2 linked regions of the Methylomonas sp. 11b genome follow. The protein of the gene in region 1 binds, or shares a complex with, the protein of each later gene. Links are inferred from orthologs where the notes say so. Each region holds a gene or a part of one and is shown in the gene's direction. Other genes may lie near its edges. The genes, in order: rpsT and rpsI.

Evidence for each region.
Region 2: rpsT (region 1) and rpsI share a complex: the UniProt entries of both Bacillus subtilis proteins name them as parts of the 30S ribosomal subunit. The link is inferred for Methylomonas sp. 11b from one-to-one orthologs.

The regions. Positions count from the first base shown.
Region 1 is NZ_KI911557.1:3,844,151-3,847,218, forward strand. Bases 216-2,952 are described here. They hold rpsT (30S ribosomal protein S20), read left to right. Parts: upstream 216-1,320; coding sequence 1,321-1,584; downstream 1,585-2,952. Other genes in these bases: murJ (murein biosynthesis integral membrane protein MurJ), read right to left, coding at 216-1,218; METH11B_RS0118475 (Gfo/Idh/MocA family protein), read left to right, coding at 1,806-2,822; METH11B_RS0118480 (ankyrin repeat domain-containing protein), read left to right, coding at 2,874-2,952. Outside these bases: more of murJ, read right to left, coding at 1-215; more of METH11B_RS0118480, read left to right, coding at 2,953-3,068. UniProt on the Bacillus subtilis protein: Binds directly to 16S ribosomal RNA.
Region 2 is NZ_KI911557.1:2,050,444-2,053,528, forward strand. The notes cover bases 1-2,754. They hold rpsI (30S ribosomal protein S9), read left to right. Parts: upstream 1-1,059; coding sequence 1,060-1,449; downstream 1,450-2,754. Other genes in these bases: METH11B_RS0109875 (sigma-54-dependent transcriptional regulator), read left to right, coding at 1-542; rplM (50S ribosomal protein L13), read left to right, coding at 616-1,044; METH11B_RS0109890 (DUF2380 domain-containing protein), read right to left, coding at 1,521-2,033; METH11B_RS0109895 (SRPBCC family protein), read right to left, coding at 2,030-2,482; METH11B_RS0109900 (sensor histidine kinase), read left to right, coding at 2,677-2,754. In the rest of the region: more of METH11B_RS0109900, read left to right, coding at 2,755-3,085.

The DNA.
Region 1 (3,068 bases):
GGGAAATGCCAGCAATAGGCTCAACACGATATTCGCGACGATGGAATACATGCCAAAACGCATCGGCGTTTGTGTGTCCTGGCGAGAAGTGAAGCCTGGAACCAGGATCTTGATCAGCATAAATGCCAATAAGCCTAGCGCATAAGCCATCAGGCTTTTACCCGCCATCCGCACATCTTCGCTGCCAAATTCGTTATATTGAAACAGCGTCGATAGCAAGGGTTCGGCCAACAGTGTTAAACCCAAAGTGGCCGGCAAGCCTATCAATAATACCAATTTCAGGCCCCAGTCCAACGCCTTGGAAAAGGCCATGGCATCCTCAGTAGCATGATTTTCGGACAATCTGGGTAAAATGACTGTTGCAAGCGCCACACCCAAAATACCGAGCGGAAACTCCACCAACCGATCCGAGTAATACAGCCAGGAAACGCTGCCGGAGGTCAAAAACGAGGCGACCAAAGTGCCAAATAGTAAATTAACTTGCACCACGGATACACCAAAAATGGCGGGGAGCATCTGTTTTAGCATGCGTTTCACTGCCGGATCTTGGTAACCCCAGCGTGGTCGCGGCATTAAGCCTAGTCGAATTAGAGCGGGGATTTGAAACAGCAGTTGCACCACGCCGGCTGCGAATACGCCCCACGCCAGCGCCATGATCGGTTGCTCCATAAGCGGCGAAATCCATACCGCAGCGCCTATCATGCAAATATTCAGAAATACCGGGGTTAGAGCCGGAATTGCGAATTTACCGCGTGCATTCAAAATTGCGCCTGCGAATGCAACTAGAGTAACGAAGAATAAATACGGGAAGGTAATGCGGAGCATTTGCACCGCCAGTTCGTACTGGCCGCCTTCCCACAGAAAGCCCGGCGCAAAAAGCAGGATTAGCAATGGGGCGGCAATGACGCCCGCCACTGTGAATAGCATCAACAAGACTGCCAACGTGCCGGCAGTGCGGTCGATAAACAGTTGCAATGCCTCGCGGCTACCTTTTTCGTTATAATCGGTCAGTGCCGGCACAAATGCCTGCGCGAACGCGCCTTCCATGAATAAGCGGCGGAGAAAGTTCGGAATTCTGAAGGCCACGAAAAACGCATCGGTTGCCGCGTTAACGCCGAAAATGTTGGCAAATAGCATGTCTCTTACAAAACCCATGATCCGCGAAATCATGGTCATACTGCTAACGATTGCGGTAGATTTAAACAGCTGCTTGCTCACTGCAGGCCTCAGATTGGGTTTGGAAACACTAAAAATTTGACAATCATAGCATCCAAAATGATAATACGCGGTTCCAGATTAACTCAAAAGAACTGATAGACTATGGCTAATTCACCACAAGCTAGAAAAAGAGCGCGTCAGGCTGAGAAAAGCCGTATTCGCAATGCCGGACAGCGCAGCAACTTACGCACTTTCGTTAAAAAAGTGATCGCCGCTGTTAGAGCAGGCGATAAAGAGCAAGCTCAAGCCGCGTTTAAAACCGCTGTTCCTGTAATCGATTCGGCTGTTAACAAAGGCCTTATCCACAAAAATAAAGCGGCTCGCAGCAAAAGCAGACTTAACGACAGATTGCGCGCGATGGCTTGATCTCGACAGCAGGTCGATAGATCAACAAGGCCTATGCAACAGATGTTGCTTGGGCCTTTTTTATGCGCGGTAGTTCTACACTGCCCAAGTACTGTGATTTCTAGTCTTGCCGTTAGTCGAAAACTGTCTATTCTCGCATAACTTTTTGGGATGAAGAGCTTGCGGCGCGCAGACAAGCTGCTAATCTGATAGCTCTCAGCTCATCAGTCTAAGGTACTGTCATGAATAACCAAGACCAAGCCAAACTTCGTTGGGGCATTCTCGGCGCTGCCCGTATCAACGAGCGCCTGTTGCCGGCGATAGTCGAAGCGTCCAATGCAAAGCTGGTAGGCATAGCCAGCCGCCGCCCCGGAGCCGCAGGACAAACACTCGCTCAATACGCCCCTTGCCATCCGGAAATACCGAGTTACGACAATCTGGATGCGTTGCTGAATGACGAAGACGTGCAGGCAATCTATTTGCCGATGGCCAATCATGAGCACGCAGAATGGACCTTGCGAGCCATTGAACACCGTAAGCATGTGCTGTGCGAAAAGCCGATGGCTTTGACGGTAGAAGACATTGACGCAATCGAAACCGCCGCGCGCCGTTATCGGGTGACCGTGATGGAAGGTTTTATGTATCGCTTCCATTCGCAGCACGCCCGCGTCTTGGAATTGATCCGGTCCGGTTTGATCGGCGAAATCCGCTCGGTGCGCGCCAGCTACTCGTTCATGATGCGTCCGGCGCGGATGTATCGATTGGCCGAAGACGTCTCGCGCGGCGGCGGGGCGATGTGGGATATTGGCTGCTATGCGATCCATTCGTTACGCATGTTCTTTCAACAAGCACCACGTACCGTCACTGCCTTATCCAAATATGTGGAAAGTGGTGCCGACATCACGACTAGCGGCATTCTGGATTTTGGCGACGGAAAATTCGCGCATTTCGATTTCAGCTTCGAACGTGCCCGGCGCTGCGAATATGAAATTATCGGTACCCAAGGCGGAATCAAATGCCACGTGGTTTGGCAGTTACCTGGGGATGTGCCGGTAATCTCCTGGTGGACGGAAGACGGGCGGCAGTCGGAAGAGCGTTTGCCTGTCGCCAATCATTTTCGTCTGGAAATAGAGCATTTCAGCGATTGCGTATTAAACGGCAAGGATCCGCAATTGTCGATCAACGACGCTCGCGACAATTGCCGGACCATTGTTGCCGCGCTGCAATCGGCCGCCGAGGGGCGGGTGATTAAAATTTGATTTAGCCCCACATGCGCTGGGTGTTCCCGTTTATTTTCCACGGAGGCAAAAATGGTCAATAGACTCTTACCCCGCAATCGCCGAGCTAGCGCCCTGGTCGCTTTGACTCTGGCGGTGTCCTGCCTGTTTCAAACCGAAGTAGCGTTTGCAGCGGATGTCGTAGCCGCCAGAAAAGAATTGCAACAAATGGGCATCGAATATACCGAGCCGCAATTCGCATCATCGGCCGGTGTTGGGGACATGTTG
Region 2 (3,085 bases), 1.8 Mb from region 1 along the record:
GCGTAGTCGCGTCTACCCGCATGTCTTTGGAAGAAGAAGTCAACAGCGGCCGCTTCCGTCAGGATTTATATTATTTGCTGAATGTGGTGACGCTGGAGATTCCGCCGCTTCGCGAACACAGTGAAGACGTACCCAGCTTATTGAATTTTTACGTCGATCATTTCGTTACCCAAGAAAAGCTGCCGTTCCGACGTTTCTCGATGGCAGCGCAAAATTATTTGCGTAATTACAGCTGGCCGGGTAATGTGCGCGAACTGCGTAACTTGGTACAGCGTCTGATGATACTAGGCGCGGGCGACGACATTGAGTTGGACGAGGTCAAAACCGCACTGGGATCGATCGCCGAGCAACCCAAGCTGGGCCTGAATGTACCGGAGTTTTTCAATTTGCCGCTGAAGGAAGCCCGCGACCATTTTGAAAAATCCTACCTGGAATATCATTTCGAAAAAACCGGCGGCAGCGTCGCCAAGCTGGCATCAGCGATCGGTATGGAGCGTACACATTTGTACCGAAAACTCCATTCCCTGAAAATTAAGCTTTAATTTGACTTGAAGTTAACGCCCCTATTAAGTACAATTCACGGTTTTTATAGCCTCAACAGACTAAAAAGCAAAGATGAAAACATTTAGTGCAAAGCCCGCAGAAGTTAAGCGCGATTGGTACGTGATTGATGCAGAAGGAAAGACATTAGGTCGCCTTGCTACTGAAATTGCACGACGTCTTCGCGGAAAACACAAACCCGAATTCACACCACACGTTGACACCGGCGATTACATCATCGTCATCAACGCCGAAAAAATCGGCGTTACCGGCAACAAAGAAAAAGACAAAATGTACTACCACCACACTGGTTATGTCGGTAACATGAAGTCAGCTTCTTTGGGTAAGTTAAGACAAACTTTCCCGGACAGAATCATCACCACCGCCGTACAAGGCATGCTGCCCAAAAATCCATTGGGTCGCGCCATGTTCAAAAAATTGAAAGTTTACGCAGGTTCTGAGCATAATCATCAATCTCAGCAACCTAAAGTTTTAGAATTCTAAGCAGGTAGATAGTTTATGGCAGCTCAATACTACGGAACAGGTCGTCGCAAAAGCGCAATCGCTCGCGTCTACGCCACCATCGGTTCAGGAAAATTCACTATCAACAAACAACCTGTTGAACAATATTTCGGCCGCAAGACTGACGAAATGATTGCCAGACAACCTTTGGAGTTGTTGGGCAAAACCGGTGATTTCGACATCAACATTATCGTTACCGGCGGCGGCCCATCAGGCCAAGCTGGCGCGATCCGTCACGGTCTGACCCGTGCACTGATGGTTTTCGACGAAACCTTGAGACCGTCACTGAGAAAAGCCGGTTACGTCACTCGCGACGCTCGTGAAGTTGAACGTAAGAAAGTCGGTCTGCACAAAGCCAGAAAACGTCCTCAATACTCAAAACGTTAAGCGTTCCTTTATTGGGAACAAAAAAAAGCCGCTGCAAAGCGGCTTTTTTTGTGCCTGTCGCAACCGCCAAACTACTTAACGCTATACGCGGCAAGCGTAGCCCTGATCTTTCCAGCCAACGTATCGATACCATGCTGGGTGACTTTCTGATGATTACCCTTCAACTCGATATCGTAACGCGCTACCGCCGCCCGTTGCTTCACGTCGACCAGATAAACCCACAGATACGAAAATAAAAAGCTCGGTTTGCTGTGCTGACTGACCAGCACCCAATCCGCCCCCTGCCGCCGACCCAAGTCCGCTGCCAAATCGTGAAATCGGAACAAATAACCGAAACTAGCGTTAGCGACTTTCTGACTATCCGCATCGACAACTCTGATTTGATAATTACCTGACCGACTCAAGGCTTCCATCAACAAAGGCGCCATGCTCGAAGTGCGGGTTATTTCCTCCGGCGTGTTCGGCAGCGACGTTATGTCATTCAATTCGAAACCCAAAACCGCTATCTGCGGCACGGCATTGGCCGGCGTGGAGAAAATAGCCGCAGCCAATGACATACATTTGATGGAGTGAACGCTAGTCATAAAGCCTCCGACGCCGAACGTGACGCCGCTGAAGCCAGCAAATCCCGCTCCAATCCAGCCACGCCGTCGCTTATAGCCTGACGCACAAACTCAAGCAGATCTTGGCTTTCAGCCTCCGCTTCAATATCCACCACCCACTCCACCACGCTACCGCCATCAACCGTCTCCCCAACCGCCACAGTTCCCAAATAATGACTCACCGCAAACGGCGATTCGATGCGGTTGTATTGAAATCGCCGGCAATCATGATCGATTAGCTCAATCCTGTCAGTCATTTCCCCGCCCGCTGCCAAAATCAAAATTCGTGTGGCCCCGACGCCATTTCCTATCACACGACAAGCGGCAATCACTGGAAACCATCGTTCCAGACCGCCGATACCGGCTATCGCCGCCCATACTGTTTCCGCCGATATAGACATGGTTCTGCTGACTGTCACTTTTTTAAGCATCTTTGATCTCCCAATTAAGCTGATTTAGAAAATCTCAGCTTAAGCAAGCAGCCGCCAGCGGTAAGCCGAAATTTGCCCGAATAACTCGGGCAAATTGCCCGGGTCTTACCATCAAGCTATTCAGCATCAACTCAACTATCTAAAATGCCTGCCAAACTGCCGTCACCGGCTTTTCAGCGCGCGACGAACCGATCATGAATCTAAAACTGTATTTGTTAACCCGCATTACGGCGGTAGCCTTACTGTGTTTATTGGCCACGCTGACGTATGTATTGCAGCGCAGCGCGCAACAATCGGCAGCGCAAGCGCAAAGCACCTTGGCCGCGCTAGGCAAACAACTGGAGTTTCAATTATTGAAAGTAAGTGCCGGGGAAAAACTGACCAATCCCTTCCCGGATTTTGATTTATGGAAACAGACCGGCAGCGAGCCGGGCATTTGCGCCAGTTATCTGGCCAATGACGGCGAAACGATGCGTAACTACTGCAAAGGCATCGACCTATCCACTCATCACTATCCCAAGCATTTTGCGGAGCTATACCGACGACTTTTCGGGCCGGAATTCGACTGGCAACGGCCGATAACCTACGACAGCCAGGTTTACG